Regions from separate parts of the Thioalkalivibrio sp. ALgr3 genome, predicted to be linked through region 1. Evidence: predicted binding sites of a transcription regulator. Region 1 holds the regulator's gene; each other region holds the start of a gene.
The links. The regulator sigma-54, encoded in region 1, starts transcription at its own class of promoters, with help from an activator protein. The targets are predictions, from matches to a motif close to TGGCANGNTNCNTGCTT.

Region 1 (4,287 bases):
CCATCCCCGAATCCCAGGAGTTCGCGGTCGCCCGCGGCCTCCTCTCCGTGGACGTAGCGCAGGTCCAGACGGCTCCCCATCGCCCGCGTGAGCGCGGCGATGGTGATGTTGCTCGCGGTGCCGTCGGCTGCCGCTTCCGCCCGGTCGGCCATGGTCAGGTCTCGCCCAGGGCCCGGGTGAGGGCCTGCTGGACCCCCGCGCTGTCCGCGGCGCGCCGGATGCCGGCGAGGGTGTCCGGCTGCGACAGCCCGCGCGCGAGCTGGGCCAGCAGGTCCAGGTGTTCGCTGGTGGCCTCTTCCGGCACCAGCAGGGCGATCAGGATGTCCACCGGTTCGTGGTCCATGGCTTCGAAATCCACGCCCTGATCCAGACGCAGGACCGCGATGCGGGGCGTATCCAGCTCGGCGAGACGGCCGTGCGGGATCGCCACGCCATGGCCGAGCCCGGTGGAGCCCAGTTTTTCACGGGCCGACATGGCTTCGAACGCGGCACTGGCCGCCAGTCCGTCCGCGGCCCCGTCCACCAGCAGATCGGCGAGGGTTTCCAGCGCTCGTTTCTTGCTGGAGCAGTCGGTTTCCAGTCCGATGCGCTCCGGGGTGATGAGCTCGGCCGGATTCATCGGCTTACTCGGGTTGTTCGCGGTTGCGCTGGGCGCCCTCGGCGCGATGATGATCCTTGACCTTCTCCTTGTGCTTGATCAGCTGGCGGTCGACCTTGTCGATCAGGCCGTCGATGGCGGCGTACATGTCATCGTGGCTGGCCTCGGCGTGGATGTGGTTGCCGCTGACCTGCAGATTCGCTTCCGCCTTGTTGTGCAGCTTCTGCGTCTTCTCGTGGTTCAGCACCACGTGCACGTCGATCACCTTGTCGAAGTGGCGTTCCAGCTTCTGGAATTTCTCGTTGACGTAGTCGCGCAGGGCGTCGGTGATGTCGACGTGGTGTCCGGTGAGATTGATCTGCATGGGTCAGGCTCCTTTCGGTTTGCTTCCGGTCGGCATGGCGGCCATCTGGCGGCGCTCGCTGGAGGATGGCAGGTTCATGCCCTCCCGGTATTTGGCCACGGTACGCCGGGCCACGTTGATGCCCCGATCCGCCAGGATCTGGGCGAGGCGGGAATCGCTGAGCGGTTTGCCCGGCGTTTCCTCTTCGATGAGTTCGCGGATCATGGCACGAATCGCGGTCGCGGAGCATTCCCCGCCGTCGCTGGTGCCCACGTGACTGGAGAAGAAATACTTGAATTCGAACACCCCGCGGGGGGTGTGCATGTATTTCTGCGTGGTGACCCGCGAGATCGTGGACTCGTGCATCTCCAGGGCTTCGGCGATGTCGCGCAGGATCAGCGGCTGCATCGCCACCTCGCCGTGTTCCAGGAACCCCTGCTGGCGTTCGACGATCGCTCGCGCCACGCGCAGCAGGGTGTCGTTGCGGCTGTGCAGGCTCTTGATGAACCATCGCGCCTCCTGCAGCTGATCGCGCATGAAGGCGCTGTCGCGGGCATCGGAGACCTGGCGGACCATGCCGGCGTAGAGGTCGTTGATGCGAATGCGCGGGGCGATCTCGGGATTCAGGTCGACCTGCCAGCCCCGGTCGGTATGACGCACGTAGACATCCGGGACCACGTATTCCGGCGGTGTCTCGCTGATCTGGGCGCCGGGGCGCGGGTTGAGCGTGCGGATCAGGTCCAGCGCCGCGGCCAGTTCGTCGCCATCGCGTACGCCGCTCTGGCGCTGCAGGGCCTTGTAGTCACGCCGGGCAAGGGCGTCCATGCCGTGTTCCAGGAGCGCGCGCGCCGCCTCGCGCGAGGGCGCGTCCGGCGCCAGCTCGCCCAGCTGGACCTCCAGGCACTCGCGCAGATCCAGCGAACCGACCCCCAGCGGGTCGCAGTGCTGCAACCAGTGGCGTACGGCCTCGACCTCGTCGGTGTCGACGGGGGGGTCTTCACTCCGGCTGATGGTCTCGGCCAGGGTCTCGACGTCGCCCTCGAGGTAGCCGTCGCCGTTGATGGTGTCGATCAGGGCGGCGCCGATGCGCTGGTCGCGCGGGGTCAGGTGCGACAGATGCAGCTGCCACAGCAGGTGATCCTGCAGCCCGCCGCCGTCGTCGTCCGAGGTGTTCTCCAGCGGGTCGCGGTCGTCCGGACCGCGCGGGCTGGCGCTGGCGTCGTAGATGTCTTCCCAGCGGCTGTCGGTCACCAGCTCGTCGGGGATGATGTCCTCCGAGCCGCCGGCATCCACCGTTTCGCCGGTGCCGGCGGCGTCGCTGCCGCTCTCGCCGTCGTCGGTGTTCGCGTCGCTGTCGGTGTCCGCGGTGTCCCCCGCGTCGGCACCGAGTTCGTCATCCTCGGCCTGTTCCAGCATGGGATTGCTTTCCAGCGCCTGCTGGATCTCGGCCTGGAGCTCCAGCGTGGACAGCTGCAGCAGCCGGATGGCCTGCTGCAGCTGCGGCGTCATGGTCAGCGTCTGACCGAGCTGCAGATTCAGCCCGGGCTTCAGCATGAGTTGGGAAAGGCGTTGGTCACCATAAGTGAATAGTAATCCCTTGCTGCGGGCTTGTGCACCGCCCCGGTGCGGCGGTCGGTGTCACAGGCGGAAGTTTTCGCCGAGGTAGACCTCGCGCACGCGGGTGTCGGCCAGCAGTTCGTCCGGCGTGCCCGCGCTCAGCAGGTGCCCCTCGCTGAGGATGTAGGCGCGGTGGCAGATGCCCAGGGTCTCGCGCACGTTGTGGTCCGAGATTAGTACGCCGATGCCGCGTTCGGCCAGGTGGCGGATCACTTCCTGGATCTCGCTGACCGAGATCGGGTCGACCCCGGCGAAGGGTTCGTCCAGGCAGATAAACCGCGGATCACCGGCCAGCGCACGGGCGATCTCGGCGCGCCGCCGTTCGCCTCCGGACAACGCGATGCCGGGGCTGTGGCGCACGGTTTCGAGCTGGAATTCCTCGATCAGGGCATCGCCGATGCGGCGGCGCTCGTGGCGGTCCAGTCCGGGCCGCAGTTCCAGCACTGCCTGCAGGTTGTCCTGGACCGACAGGCGGCGGAAGATCGAGGCCTCCTGCGGGAGATAGCCCAGCCCGGCGCGGGCGCGTTCGTGGATGGGCGCCCGGGTGATGTCGCGCCCGCCCAGGGTGATGCGCCCGGTATTGGGCCGGATCAGGCCGACCAGGCTGTAGAAACAGGTGGTCTTGCCGGCCCCGTTGGGTCCCAGCAGGCCGACCACCTCGCCGGGCACCAGGTCCACGTCCATTGCGTCCAGCACGGTACGCTGGCCATAGCGCTTGCTCAGCTCGCGGGCGACCAGATGGGCGTCGGCCGCGGGCCTCATGGATCGTCCTCGCGTGGCTGCAGGCGGATGTGCACGCGCTCGTCGTCGGTGTCGCCGCGTTCGGCGCGGATCACGTCGCGTTCGAGATCGTAGGTGATGCGCTGCCCGCGGGCATCCTCGGCGGCGGTGATGACGCGTGCCCGTTCGGTCAGGATCACGCGTTCCTCGTCGAGGAAATAGTCGATGCGCAGCCCCTCGGCGATGCGCGTCTCGCCGGTCTCGGGATCGGGCGACTCCAGGCGTGCGGGCTCGCCGTGGGCCTCGATCTCGTAGGGGCGGCGCTCGCGCATGTGCACGATCACGCGGTCCGCTTCCAGGGTGGCATCGCCGCGCACCACGATCACGTCGCCGGTGTAGGTTCCGGTGCCCGCGCGCTCGTCCATCTCGGCGTGGTCCGCGGTGATCTCCACCGGCAGGGCATCCTCGCGGCCGGTCGCCGGCGGGGCCGCCAGGAACAGTGCGAGTACCCCCGTCACGGCAAGCAGCAGGGCCGGTCGACGGATGCCCGCGCGGCGATGTTCGGTTGTGGCCGGGTTCATTCCGGGCGGTCCTCCTGCGGCAGGTCGCTGTACAGCGTGTAGACCTCGGCGAGCAGCTCAATGGTATCCGCTTGCGGGTCGGCGCGCAGGCCGGTGCCCCGCTGGAACAGTCCCGGCTGTTCCAGGGTGCTCGGGGCCGACGAAGTCGTCAGCCGGGTGTCCAGCGCCACGCGCACGTCACGTGACTCGATCACCGTGCGCACGCGCTCGTCGCGTTCGGGGCGCAGGCCGCGGGTGTGGCCGAAGGTATGCAGCAGTTCGCGATCGGGCTGATGTGCCGCGCGCGGGGCGCGCCAGGTCCAGTTCAGGCCCCGTTGGTCCAGCAGATCCAGCTCCGGGTCATCGATGAACTGGACCGCATCCCGGTCGTATTCGCGCAGCCGCGACCCCTGCAGGCGGTGGGTGGGCCGCCCGTCCTCGCCGGTGAC
Region 2 (4,287 bases), on a different contig from region 1:
CGGCGTGCACGCGCTGGAGGATGTGGACGCCCTGTATCAGCAGTGGCTGATGGATACCGCCTCGCACGGGGCCGCTCTGGAGCTGCGGGAACTGCGGGTGGTGGACGCCCGGGGCGATGCCCTGGACGGCAGCCTGACGCTGCGGGCCGGGGAGATCCCGCCGGCCGCCTGGCAGGGCCCGGGATTGCTGGAGTATCTGTCGGGTTCGTTGCAGGCGGGCGTGGACCGGGGGCTGATCCGCACCTCGGTGCGCGAGGACATGGCCCTGCGTGAGCCGCATCGGCCGGCGGCGGAGGTGGATCGCGAGGCCGAGGAGATCGTGGCCATGCTGATGCAGGGCGCGCGCGAGTTCCCGCTGTTCACGGTGGAGGATGACCGGGTCCGGCTGGACGTCGAGGTCGCCGAGGGCATGATCGTGGTCGATGGCGAGCCGATGATGGCGGTCACCGACCTGATGATGCTGCTGCAGGGATAGCGATCAGGCGATCTGGTATTTTTTCATGCGGTAGAGCAGGGTGTCGCGGGTCAGGCCCAGCAGGCGGGCGGCCCGCGACCGGTTGCCCGCGGTCTGTTCCAGGGCCTGGCGGATCAGGTCCATCTCCAGGCGCTCCAGGCTAAGCCCTCCCGGCGGGATCACGAACGGCCCGCCGGCCTGGTCCTGCGGGGTCTGCAGCCAGGCATCGGGCAGATCGCCCGGGTTGACCTCGGCACCGCTCATGAAGATCACGCAGCGCTCGACCAGGTTCTTCAGCTCGCGCACGTTGCCGGGCCAGGGCCACTGGCCGAGCCAGCGCAGCAGTGCGGGCGTGAACCGCGGCGGTTCCACGCCGTGGTGTTCCGCCAGTGTGACGCGAAAGTGTTCGGCCAGGCGGCGCACGTCTCCCTGGCGGCTGCGCAGTGGCGGCATCTCCAGCGGCACCACCTGCAGGCGATAGTACAGGTCGGCGCGGAAACGCCCGTCGGCCACGCGCTGCTGCAGATCCTGGTGGGTCGCGGCGATCACGCGAACGTCGATGTGTTCCGCCTCGGCCGCACCCAGCGGCTGGCATTCCCCGTTTTCCAGAAAGCGCAGCAGCTTGGCCTGGGCCCCGGCCGGGAGTTCGGCGATCTCGTCGAGCAGCAGGGTGCCGCCATGTGCCTGGCGCACCAGCCCCGGTTGATGGTCGTTCGCGCCGGTGAAGGCCCCGCGCCGATGGCCGAACAGTTCGGATTCGACCAGTTCTTCGGGCAGGGCCGCGCAGTTCACCGTGATCAGCGGTCCGTCCGGGCGCCGGCTGCGGGCATGGATGTGACGCGCCAGGTGTTCCTTGCCGGTTCCGCTCTCGCCCAGCACCAGTACCGTGGCATCGGTGGCCGCTACCATGCTGGCCTGACGCAGCACGGCCTGCAGCTCGGGCGAGCTCCCAACGAAATGTTCGGCGGTATTTTCGGCTGATTCGACCAACATCTCCTCCCGGCCGCCAGGCGCTTGCGGCATGACTGCATAGCCTGCCCCAGAGTCCGTGCCCGGGCAAGGGACTCCGTACGCGTCCGGTTCGCAACTGCGGCGTTTCACCCCTCCGCTGTGGCAAATCCCGCACCGGTCCCGGGGGCTGCCGTGTGTGCGTGGCGGTTCCGGCCACCTCCGGTGGTGCTCCCAATGGTGCTTCGGGCGCCGCAGTCCGCCATTCCGGTTTCCCGATCCTTGTTGGTGCCCGTACCTGGCCCCTACCTGGCCCGGTGCTTGCTGGCGAGTCGGTCGCACGACACCAATGACAAGAACAAGGACGGAGAGAAATCATGAAGCATTTGCATGGATTCCGGTGCCGCTGGATCCCCCTGGCGATCGCCGGTGCCGCGGCCGCGCCCGTGGCGGCCGAAGGGCCTTCTGCGCCGCAGGCCGGGGATCCGGCGCGGCTGGCCCCGGTGGTGGTAACGGTTCCCGCCATGGAGGGGCCCGGGCGGATCAGTACCGATCCACGCCAGCCCCGGCTTCCGTTGCCGGCGCATGATGGCGGGGCGTATCTGGCCTCCATCCCCGGATTCGTGACCAGCCGCAAGGGCGGTACCAGTGGCGATCCGGCCCTGCGAGGCCTGGGAGGCTCGCGACTGTCGCTGCTGCTGGACGACGATCCGGTGCTGGGCGGCTGCGGCGGGCGCATGGACCCGCCCACCGCGTATGCCTATCCGCAGGCCTTTGACCGCATCGAGGTGAGCAAGGGTCCGCAGAGCGTGCGGCACGGTGCCGTGTCGGGCGGTACGGTCCGTTTCGAGCGGGACGCGCCGGTGTTCACGGAGGCGGGGGAGGTCACCGGGTTCGCGGGCCTGACCGTCGGGCGTTTCGATCGCACCGACCTGGTGGCGGACGTGGCGACCGGGTCCTCCGCGGGTTATCTGCGTGCCATCGGCACCTTCTCGGATCAGGACGATTACCGCGACGGCGATGGCAACGAGGTCCACTCGCGGTATTCCCGCTGGAGTGGCACCGGGATCGCCGGCTGGCGCCCTGACGAGCAGACCCTCATTGAGTTCACGTATGACCGTTCCGACGCCGAGGCCGCTTACGACGACCGTGGCATGGACGGCGTGCGCTTCGACCGCACCGGCTACAGCCTTGCGCTGACCCGCGATGATCTCGCGCCCTGGTTCGAGACCCTGGAGGCGCGGGTCTTCCGCAACGAGATCGACCATGTGATGGACAACTACACCCTGCGGGAGCCTCCGGGCATGCCCATGGTCAGCTACCCCGAACGCATCACTGAAGGGGCACGGGTGGCCGGGGACTTCCTTCTGCCGCGGGGCATGGTCCTGCATGCCGGGGTCGATTACAGCCGTAACCGCCACAGCGGGAACCGGCTGATGGGGCCGGATGCCTTCGGGTGGCGCGATGTCGCCCGCGAGGATAACGCGCGATTCCGCGATGCGGGGGTGTTCGGCGAACTCGAGATCCCGCTGGATGCGCGGCGCCGTGTGGTCAGCGGTCTGCGGGTTGACCGGACCCGGGCCGAGGCGCAGCGGGACGGCATTGGTGGCGCCAGCGACGGCGACCGCGAGCGTGCGACCGCCACCAGCGGTTTCCTGCGCTACGAACAGGAGCAGGCTCAGCGGCCGCTGGCCTGGCACGTCGGGATCGGACGTTCGGAGCGTGCGGCGGATTTCTGGGAACGCCGGCGGGTATTCGATCTGGATACCGAGGTCCTGACCCAGCTGGATGCGGGCATTGCCTGGAGCGGGCCGCGCCTGCGAGCCTCGCTGTCCGGTTTCTACGGCGAGTTCGACGACTACATCCTGGTGGCGCAGCCCGGGGATCGCACGCGCAACGTGGATGCGCGGACCTGGGGCTTTGAAGCGGACGCGGCCTGGGAGCTGACGTCGGCGTGGACCGTGAACGCGAGTGCCGCCTGGGTGCGCTCGGAGAACACCACGGACGACGTGCCCCTGGCGCAGACCCCGCCGGCGGAGGCAACGCTGGGCGCGGAGTATGCGTCGGGGACGTATTTCGGCGGGCTGCAGGTCCGCGGCGTGATGCGTCAGGACCGCATCCACGAGGATCACGGTACGATCTACAGCCTGGACACCGGAGAGACCTCGGGCTTTGCCACCGTCGCGCTGTACGGCGGGGTGGAGCTGTTCGGGAACTCGCAGCTGACCGTGGGCGTGGACAACCTGTTCGATCGCACCTATAGCGAGCACATCCAGCGCGGCAGTGCCGAACTGGGAGCGGCCACCCGGCCGGTCAACGAGCCCGGGCGGACCGTCTGGGCCCAGTGGAATGTTGAATTCTGAAAAATGAAAGAGTGGAGGAGCATCGCATGATCCATTGGCTGCAGTGTTTTCGCCCGGGCCGTGCGGCCCTGACCGGTGCCGCATTCCTGGCACTGGTCGCCACCGGCGCCACGGCCGGAGAACCGGCTCACGGCACGGACGAGGCCTTCGCCTGCGACTGTCCGGAGGGCCTGGAAATCGTGTCCGAGCCCTGGGTGCGCATGATGCCGCCGGGCATGGGCTCGACCGCGGCGTATCTGACCCTTGCCAACCATACCGACGAGGACATCGAGCTGGTCCGGGGCGAATCGCCGGTCGCCGGGGTCACCGAGCTGCACGACCACGTGCAGGATGACGCAGGCGTGATGCGCATGCGCGAGGTCGAGGCCATCACCATCCCGGCCGGCGGGAAGACCGCGCTGGAGCCGGGTGGCCTGCACGTGATGCTGATCGATCTGCATGAACCGCTGGAGCGGGATCAGCGTGTGTCGGTCACCCTGGAGACGGCCGCGGGCGAAACCGCGCGCTTCGAGGCCACGGTAC
Region 3 (4,287 bases), on a different contig from region 1:
TTTATTGACGACGTGAACCAGCGCACGCAGATGGTCGGGCAGAACCGGATGGAGCTTCTGCTGTTCTATCTGGGCGGCACGCAGACCTTCGGGATCAACGTGTTCAAGGTGCGCGAGGTGATTCCGCTGCCGCAGTTGCGCCAGATTCCCGGGTCCGCCGGGGTGGTGCGGGGCGTCACCACCCTGCGCGACAAGACCGTGCCGATCATCGATCTGGCGCGGGCGATGGGCATGCAATCGACCCGGGCCGGGGCGGACGGGCAGCAGAAGGTTGTGATCACGGAGTTCAACCGCTCGGTGCAGGGCTTCATGGTATCGGCGGTGGATCGCATCGTGAACGTCAACTGGGACCAGGTGAAGTCGCCCCCGCGCGGCACCGGGCGCGAGTCGTTTCTGGTGGCGGTCACCGAACTCGACAACAAGCTGGTGGAGATCATCGACGTGGAGCGCGTGCTGTCGCTGGTCAATCCGCTGCCCACCGAGGTGTCGGAAAGCGTGCGTTCCGCGGTGGCCGAGCAGACACCCGAGCGTCGGGAAATCGTCATCGCCGACGACTCGGTGGTGGCCCGCCGCCAGATCGAAAGCGCCATCCAGGGGCTCGAGTGGCCCTACGTGCTGTGCAAGGACGGGCGTGAAGCCCTGGATTACCTGGAGGAGAAAGCCGCAGAGGGCCCGATCCACGACACGGTCGAGCTGGTGATCTCGGATATCGAAATGCCGCGCATGGACGGTTATACCCTGACGGCAAAGATCCGCGAGAACGAGCGGCTGCGGCCGCTGCGGGTGCTGCTGCATTCCTCGCTCAGCGGCGAATTCAATACCGACATGGTGCGTCGGGCCGGCGCGGATGCGTTCCTTTCCAAGTTCAACCCGGACGAACTGGCCAGTGCGGTCCTGGAACAGATCAACAAGACCGCCTGAGATGTCGGTGGTTACCGGGGGCGAGGGGTTGCCGGCCCGGCGGAGGCGGGCGGTCGGCACTTGCCGCCCCTTTGCGTGTCGCGGACTCCCGCAAGGTCGCCCTGAAGCCCTATACTGTGGCGGCATGGAATCCTCGAACCGAACAACCAGCGGACGGCGGACGGGCCCGGCACGTGTTAACACGGAGTTTTGTGCGTGATCGATTCCCGTGACTACGAAGAATTCGCGCGCTTTCTCTCCGAGTGCTGTGGCCTGGTGCTGGGGGACAGCCGCCAGTACCTGGTGTCCAGCCGGCTGTCCCGCCTGCTGGATGAATTCGGCTACAAGGACGTGCCGGAACTGCTCCACGCCCTGCGCAAGGCGCCCAGTCCGAAGCTGCGCACGCGCGTCATCGACGCGATGACCACCAACGAAACCTCCTGGTTTCGCGACGGTTTTCCGTTCGAGATCCTGCGCCACGTGATCCTCCCGGAGCTGGCTTCCACGCGGTCGTCGATCAAGGTCTGGTCGGCCGGGTGTTCCAGTGGCCAGGAGCCCTACAGCATCTCGATGGTGGTCTCGGAATGGGAGGCGTCGCGCCCGCGCCGGGTGGCGCCCGTCAGCATTCTCGGGACGGACCTGTCGGAAGGCGTGCTGGAAGACGCGCGCAAGGGAGTCTATGACGGTCTGAGCATCGTGCGCGGGCTCAGCGAGTCGCGGCGATCCCGGTTCTTCCAGACCGTGCCCGAGGGGCACAAGATCATCCCCGAGGTGCAGCGCCGCTGCCGGTTCCAGAAACTCAACCTGGTCGACAGCTACGCGGCGCTGGGGAAGTTCGACATCGTGTTCTGCCGTAACGTCCTGATCTATTTCTCCGCCGAGACCAAGCGTCAGGTCCTTGACGGTATTGCGAAGCAGCTCAACCCCGGTGGCTATCTGTTTCTTGGCGCTTCCGAGACGGTCGGGCCCTACAGCAAGGCCTACGAGACCGTGCGTACCGAGTACGGTTCGGTCCTGCGTCTGAAGGGCTGAACCCCGCCCGCGCCGGGCCTGCAACGGGCCCGGCGATTTCTTTCTTCTCTCTCCCTCCGATCCTGGCGCCCATGCGTGGCACGGCGATTGCATCTCTGCGTTCAGGCAACCAATGCCCGCCATGCGCGGGCCGGACGAAACGGGATGAGCATATCGCTGGACAACGCCCTCGGGATCCTGCCGCAGTCGGTCGACCTGCGTGCGCAGCGCATGGAAGTGCTGAGCTCGAACATCGCCAATGCGGACACCCCCGGTTACAAGGCGCGGGATCTCGATTTTCGCAGCGAGCTGGAGGCGGCCGCCGGGGGCGGTGGCGGGCAGCTGGCGATGAGCCAGACCCGCGCCGGTCATCAGGACGGCAGCGGTGGCGCGGGCGGCGCCGGCGGGGCGGAGATGAAATACCGCGTGCCGTCGCAGCCGTCGCTGGATGGCAACACCGTGGACCCGCAGATGGAACGGGCGGCCTTCGCGGAGAACTCGGTCAAGTACCAGAGCAGTCTCGAATTTCTTAACCGCCGGGTTTCCGGCATTCGCGATGCCTTCCAGGGCAATCGCTGAATCTGACGGGAGGCCTCAGCCGTGAGTGATCTGTTCAATCTTTTCAATACTTCGGCTTCCGCGCTGACAGCACAGTCGGCGCGACTGAATACGGTGTCCTCGAACCTGGCCAACGCCAATACGGCGGCGGGCAGTGCCGAGGAGGCCTATCGCGGAAAGCATGTCCTGTTTCAGGCGGTGATGGACCAGGCCAACCGCGACGGGACGGCGACACCCGTGCAGGTGGCGGGGATCGAGGAATCGGACGCCGAGCCGCACATGCACTACGAGCCGAACCATCCGAAGGCGAACGAAGAAGGCTATATTTTCCGGCCCGCGGTCAGCGTGGTGGAGGAGATGGCCAACATGATGTCGGCCTCGCGCAATTACGAAGCCAACGTCGAAGTCATGGACACCACCCGCCAGCTGATGCAGCGCACGCTGCAGATGGGCGGACAGGGCTAGGAGAACGCAGATGAACGGACTGACTCCCGACATGCTGGAAGGGGCGGGGATTCGTACCGACCGTCAGGCCCAGCGCGACCGTCAGGAAGCCGAGGGGCTGAATGACGAGCTGGGACAGGAGGACTTCCTCAAGCTGATGACCACCCAGCTGCAGAACCAGGACCCGTTCGAGCCGATGGAAAACGGGGACTTCATCGCGCAGATGGCGCAGTTCTCCAGCGTCACCGGGATCCAGGAGCTGAACGAGTCCTTCGAGGGCTTCGCCCAGTCGATGGGCCAGAACCAGGCGGTGCAGGGCGCGAACCTCGTTGGCAAGGACGTGCTGGTGCCGGTGGAGTTCGGCCAGCTGGGCCCCGAGGGCGGCATGAGCGGCGCGTTCGAGCTGGGGGCCTCGGCCGAGTCGGTGGAGCTCGAGATTATGAACGGGGCCGGCGAACGTGTGCGCAGCATGAATCTCGGCGCGATGGGCGCCGGGCTGCAGGACTTCCAGTGGGACGGGCTGACCGACAACGGCCAGCACGCACCGCCCGGGGTCTATGAGGTGCGGGCCACCGCGCGCAGTGGCGAGTCCACCGAATCGCTGGAGACCTTTCTCAACCAGCGCGTGGACAGCGTCTCCATGGGCGGCGAGAAAAACGGCCTGGCACTGAATGTGCAGGGTGTGGGCGAGATCGACTTTTCCGACGTGCGCCGGATCTCCGGCTGACGTTCGACGAAAAACCTGACGGAGGAACGGAACATGCCCTTCAACATCGGATTGAGCGGACTGAATTCGGCCCAGGCCGACCTGGACGTGACCGGCGACAACATCTCCAACTCGGGGACCACCGGGTTCAAGAAATCGCGCGCGGAATTCGGGGACGTCTATGCGCAGTCCTTCGGCGGGACCTCGCAGACCGCCACCGGTGCCGGCTCGCGCCTGCTGGCGGTGACCCAGCAGTTCACCCAGGGGCAGACCGAGTTCACCGAGAACGGTCTGGATCTGGCGATCGACGGCGAGGGCTTCTTCCAGCTCAATGACGGCGGCAATACCGTTTATTCGCGCGCCGGCGAGTTTCAGGTGGATCGCGAGGGATTCCTGGTGAACAGCCAGGGCCAGAACCTGCAGGGGTACATCGCCGAGGACGGTGATACCGATCCCGCGGATCTGGGCGGTACTCCGGGCAATCTGCAGCTACAGACCGGTGAGGGGGCGCCTCAGGTGACGTCCGATATCGAGGCCCGGCTGAATCTGCAGTCGGATTCCCCGGTGATCGAGGACGGCTTCGAGACCGATGACGGCGTGGCCGTCCCCGACAGTTACAACTTCTCCACCTCGCTGACGGTATACAACGGCCAGGGCGAGGCCCAGGA
Region 4 (4,287 bases), on a different contig from region 1:
GCACCGACCAGGCGACCCGCGAGCAGGAGATCACCCTGCTGCTGGAGGTCGCCCGGCTGATGGGCCGCTCGCGCGACCCCGACGCCGCCATCTACCGCATCCTCGGCATGATGTCCCAGCTGCTGGGCCTCAATCGCGGCCGGGTCCTGCTGCCCGACCCGGACAGCGGACAGCTGAAGATCCGGCATGCCTACGGCCTGACCGACGCCGAACGCGAGCGCGGCAGCTACTCGCTGGGCGAGGGCGTGACCGGCCGGGTGATGAAGACCGGGCAGATCGCGCTGATCCAGGACATCGACAACGAGCCGGAATACCTCGCCCGGGCGGTCGACCGCTCCACCCTGCCGCAGGAGACCGTGGCATATATCGGGGTCCCCATCGTGCAGGACGAACAGCCGATCGGCGTACTCGGGGTCCACCGGCTGCGCCGCCGCTCGCGCCAGTTCCAGGACGATCTCAACGTGCTGCGCGTTGTCGCCTCCATGATCGGCCAGGTCCTGCGCATCAACCAGCTGATCGCCGAACGCACGGCCGAACTGGTCTCGGAAAACCGCTACCTCAAGAGCGCCCTCGACACCCAGGGGGCGAAATACGGGATCCTCGGCGAGAGCCCGGCCCTGCGCAGCGTCCTCAAGCAGGTCCACCGCATCGCCGATACCCAGGCCACGGTGCTGATCACCGGCGACTCCGGCACCGGCAAGGAGAAGATCGCACGCATGATCCACCGGATCAGCCAGCGCAACGCGCGACCGTTCATCTCCCTGAACTGTGCCGCGATCCCGGCCGACCTGCTGGAATCGGAACTGTTCGGCCACGAGAAAGGGGCCTTCACGGGGGCCTCCAGCGCCAAGACCGGCAAGATCGCCCTGGCCGACGGCGGCACCCTGTTCCTCGACGAGATCGGCGACATGCCGGAGGCGCTGCAGTCCAAGATCCTGCGCGTGTTGCAGGAACGGGTCGTGCAGCCGATCGGGGGATCGCGCGACATCCCGGTGGACGTGCGCGTGGTCGCCGCCACCCACAAGGACCTGCAGAAAGCGGTCAATGCCGGGGAATTCCGGCTCGATCTGTTCTACCGCCTCAACGTGATCCCGCTGCACATGCCCGCGCTGCGCGATCGCGCCAGCGACATTCGCCTGCTCTCACGGCACTTTCTCGACCGTTACACCCACGTCCATGGCTGGAACGTGGTCCTGGACGACGGGGTGATGGAGCGTCTGGAGACCTTCGACTGGCCGGGCAACATCCGCCAGCTGGAGAACGTGCTGGAGCGGGCGGTCCTGCTCTCCAGCGAGGGCCGCATCGGCACCGCCCTGATCGACGAGATCCTGCACGAGGAATCGCGCATCAGCCCGGGGCTGCACGCCACCGGTCCCGCCGCTTCCCCGCAACCGGACGCCGCACCATCGCCGGACACCCCGGCCTTTCCCGGCACGCACGGCAACGAGGCGCACTCCGACGGGGCGGCCGGCCCCGGCATCGTCCGCCCCTACCGCCGCGTGCACGCCTCCGAGGCCGACCAGCTGCGGGACGCCATCGAACGCAGCGGCGGCAACAAGACCCGCGCCGCCATGGACCTGGGCCTCACCCCGCGCCAGCTGCGCTACCGCCTGAAGAAACTGGGACTGGCCTGAGACCCCGGTGCGGACATTGTCGACACTTTGTCCGCACCGGGAGCGGACAAAGTGTCCGCCTCACCCGACCCGTGCTGCCGTACGGCCGTCCCGGAGCGGATCCGGTGAACGGCGTCCAGCTGGCACGGGATCTGCAGAGCATTGGGTGGCAACACTGATCCGACACCAACCGGGAGGCCATCCATGACCCTCAGCAAGACCGAAATGACCGCCACCATCCTCGAAGCCAAGGAGGGCCGGTCCGCGACCTGGGCCGGCATCGCCGAGGCCACCGGCCTGCACGAGGTCTACGTGACCTCGGCCTGCTACGGCATGAATCATCTCGACGCCGAGGCGGCCGACCGGCTCACCGCGTTTCTCGATCTCGGGCCCGACGTGTCGAAGGCCCTGCAGGCGTTCCCGCACAAGCACTGGGACAAGACCATCCCCACCGACCCGGTGATCTACCGCTTCTACGAGGCGATCAACGTGTACGGTGACACCATGAAGGCGCTGATCCACGAGAAGTTCGGCGACGGCATCATGAGCGCCATCGACTTCACCATGGACATCGACAAGGTCGAGGACCCGAAGGGTGACCGGGTGAAGATCACCTGGAACGGCAAGTTCCTGCCCTACAAGAGCTGGTGAACGCCGGCCACTCGCCCTCTCGCCCGCCCGTGGCCGTGGCCCGGGCGCGGCCCTGGCGGCCTTTCCTGCCTGCCCTCTCTGCCCTCCCTGCATTTCCCTGCCCCTCGCGGGAACGAAAGGTTCCCGAATCAAACCGTTGTCTGCACGGACAAGCATCCACCGCCCGGTTCGTAGTAGGCTGACCGGCATGAATTGGCTGCCCCGCACCCTTGTCCTGGCCGTGATGCTGCTCCCGTCCCTCCCGGGCGCGGTCGCCGGCGCTCCGGATGGGGCCACGACAGTGGACATCGGTGTGCTCGCAGTGCGCGAGGCAAGCGCAGCCGAGGCCCGCTGGCAACCGACCGCGGACTACCTGACCGAACGCCTTGGCGAGGATTTCGACGCCCGCTTCCGCATGCGGGCGATGAACTACCCCGAGCTGGAAGACGCGGTTGCGGGGGAAGAGATCGATTTCGTTCTCACCAATACCGGGCACTACGTCCAGCTGGAATACGCCCACGGCATCAGCCGCCTGACCACACTGATCGCGTCACACGAAGGCGAACCGGTCCGGCTGTTCGGCGGCGTCATCTTCACGCGCGCCGACCGCGACGACATCACCGCGCTGGAGGACATCGCCGGCCAGCACCTGTTTGCGGTACAGGAGGGCTCGCTGGGTGGCTGGCATGCCGGGCACGAGGCCCTGCTGGATGCCGGCGTGGATCCGCGCGAGGATCTCGCCGAACTGACTTTCACCGACATGCCGCATGACCGCGTGGTCGAGGCCGTGCTCGACGGCCGCGCGGACGCCGGCACGGTCCGCACCGGCGTGCTCGACCGCATGGCCGGGGCCGGGGCGTTCGAACCCGGCGAGCTGCGGGTGCTGGAACCGCGCGACACCCCCGGCTTTCCGTTCGAGCACACCACCCGCCTGTTCCCGGAATGGCCGTTCTCGCGCATGGAACATGCCGACGAAGCCCTGGCCAACGCGGTGACCGTGGCCCTGCTGGAGATGCCGGAGGGTCACCCGGCAAGCCGGACCGGCGAATATTTCGGCTGGGCCGCACCGCTGTCCTACGCCCCGGCACATGAGCTGCTGGAACGCCTGGGCGCCCCGCCCTACGAACGCAACCCGGCCCTGGACCCGCTGCTCTACTGGCGCGAGAACCCGGCGGTCACCATCGCCTTGCTGCTGGGGCTGCTGGCGCTGATGGCCGCAGCGACCCTGCGCTACCACCGGATCAACCGCGACCTCGGGCGCGAGGTGCAGCAGCGCCGCGAGGCCGAGACCCGCCTGCGCCGGCACGAGGCGGAGCTGGCGCATCGCGCCAGCCACGACCCGCTGACCGACCTGCCCAACCGGGTGCTGCTGACCCAGCGCATGCGTTCGGCGATCAACACCAGTGCCGAAGATGGCGGGCGGGTCGCGATCCTGTTCCTGGACCTCGACCGTTTCAAGACCATCAACGACAGCCTCGGCCACCAGGTCGGCGACGAACTCCTGAAGATCCTCGCCGACCGGCTCAAGGATCGGGTACGAGCCAACACCATCGCCCGCCTGGGCGGCGACGAGTTCATCGTCCTGCTGGACGATGTCGAATCGCTGGAGGCCCTCGAGGAGCGGGCCCGGGAGATCCTGGCGGTGATCGCCGAACCCTTCGCGGTGGGCGGGTGGCGCTCGCTGCAGGTCGGAGGCTCGCTGGGGATCACCCTGTTCCCCGATAACGGCGGGTCGCCCGAGGCCCTGATCACCCAGGCGGACGCGGCCATGTACCGCGCCAAGGCCCAGGGCCGCAACACCTACAGCTTCTACAGCGAGGACCTCACCGCCGCCGCCAGCGAGCGCCTGGAGACCGAAAATCATCTGCGCGAGGCCCTGAAGAACGGCCATCTCGAGGTCTTCTACCAGCCGCAGATCGACCTGCGCGAACGCCGCGTGTCCGGGGTCGAGGCGCTGGTACGCTGGCGCGACCCGGACAAGGGGCTGATCTCGCCCGGACGCTTCATCCCGGTGGCCGAAGAAACCGGCCTGATCAGCCCGCTG

Region 2: a site for sigma-54 is predicted at 1,713-1,729, ahead of C998_RS0100255 (TonB-dependent copper receptor). Genes of this name have one in related genera too.
Region 3: a site for sigma-54 is predicted at 2,009-2,025, ahead of flgB (flagellar basal body rod protein FlgB). Genes of this name have one in related genera too.
Region 4: a site for sigma-54 is predicted at 1,755-1,771, ahead of cynS (cyanase). Genes of this name have one in related genera too.

The regions. Positions count from the first base shown of each region.
Region 1 covers NZ_KB897978.1:220,985-225,271, forward strand. Annotated here, with positions in the region: gene hprK (HPr(Ser) kinase/phosphatase) at 1-152, opposite strand, end outside; gene C998_RS0105350 (PTS sugar transporter subunit IIA) at 155-619, opposite strand; gene hpf (ribosome hibernation-promoting factor, HPF/YfiA family) at 624-962, opposite strand; gene C998_RS0105360 (RNA polymerase factor sigma-54) at 966-2,495, opposite strand; gene lptB (LPS export ABC transporter ATP-binding protein) at 2,580-3,320, opposite strand; gene lptA (lipopolysaccharide transport periplasmic protein LptA) at 3,317-3,859, opposite strand; gene lptC (LPS export ABC transporter periplasmic protein LptC) at 3,856-4,287, opposite strand, start outside.
Region 2 covers NZ_KB897976.1:49,843-54,129, reverse strand. Annotated here, with positions in the region: gene C998_RS0100265 (DUF945 family protein) at 1-475, shown strand, start outside; gene C998_RS0100260 (sigma-54-dependent Fis family transcriptional regulator) at 479-1,447, opposite strand; gene C998_RS0100255 (TonB-dependent copper receptor) at 1,780-3,765, shown strand; gene C998_RS0100250 (copper chaperone PCu(A)C) at 3,792-4,287, shown strand, end outside.
Region 3 covers NZ_KB897995.1:17,621-21,907, reverse strand. Annotated here, with positions in the region: gene C998_RS0112545 (chemotaxis protein) at 1-921, shown strand, start outside; gene C998_RS0112540 (protein-glutamate O-methyltransferase CheR) at 1,117-1,932, shown strand; gene flgB (flagellar basal body rod protein FlgB) at 2,077-2,490, shown strand; gene flgC (flagellar basal body rod protein FlgC) at 2,512-2,934, shown strand; gene C998_RS0112525 (flagellar hook assembly protein FlgD) at 2,945-3,640, shown strand; gene flgE (flagellar hook protein FlgE) at 3,674-4,287, shown strand, end outside.
Region 4 covers NZ_KB897982.1:24,841-29,127, reverse strand. Annotated here, with positions in the region: gene C998_RS0108990 (sigma-54-dependent Fis family transcriptional regulator) at 1-1,634, shown strand, start outside; gene cynS (cyanase) at 1,818-2,264, shown strand; gene C998_RS0108980 (EAL domain-containing protein) at 2,452-4,287, shown strand, end outside.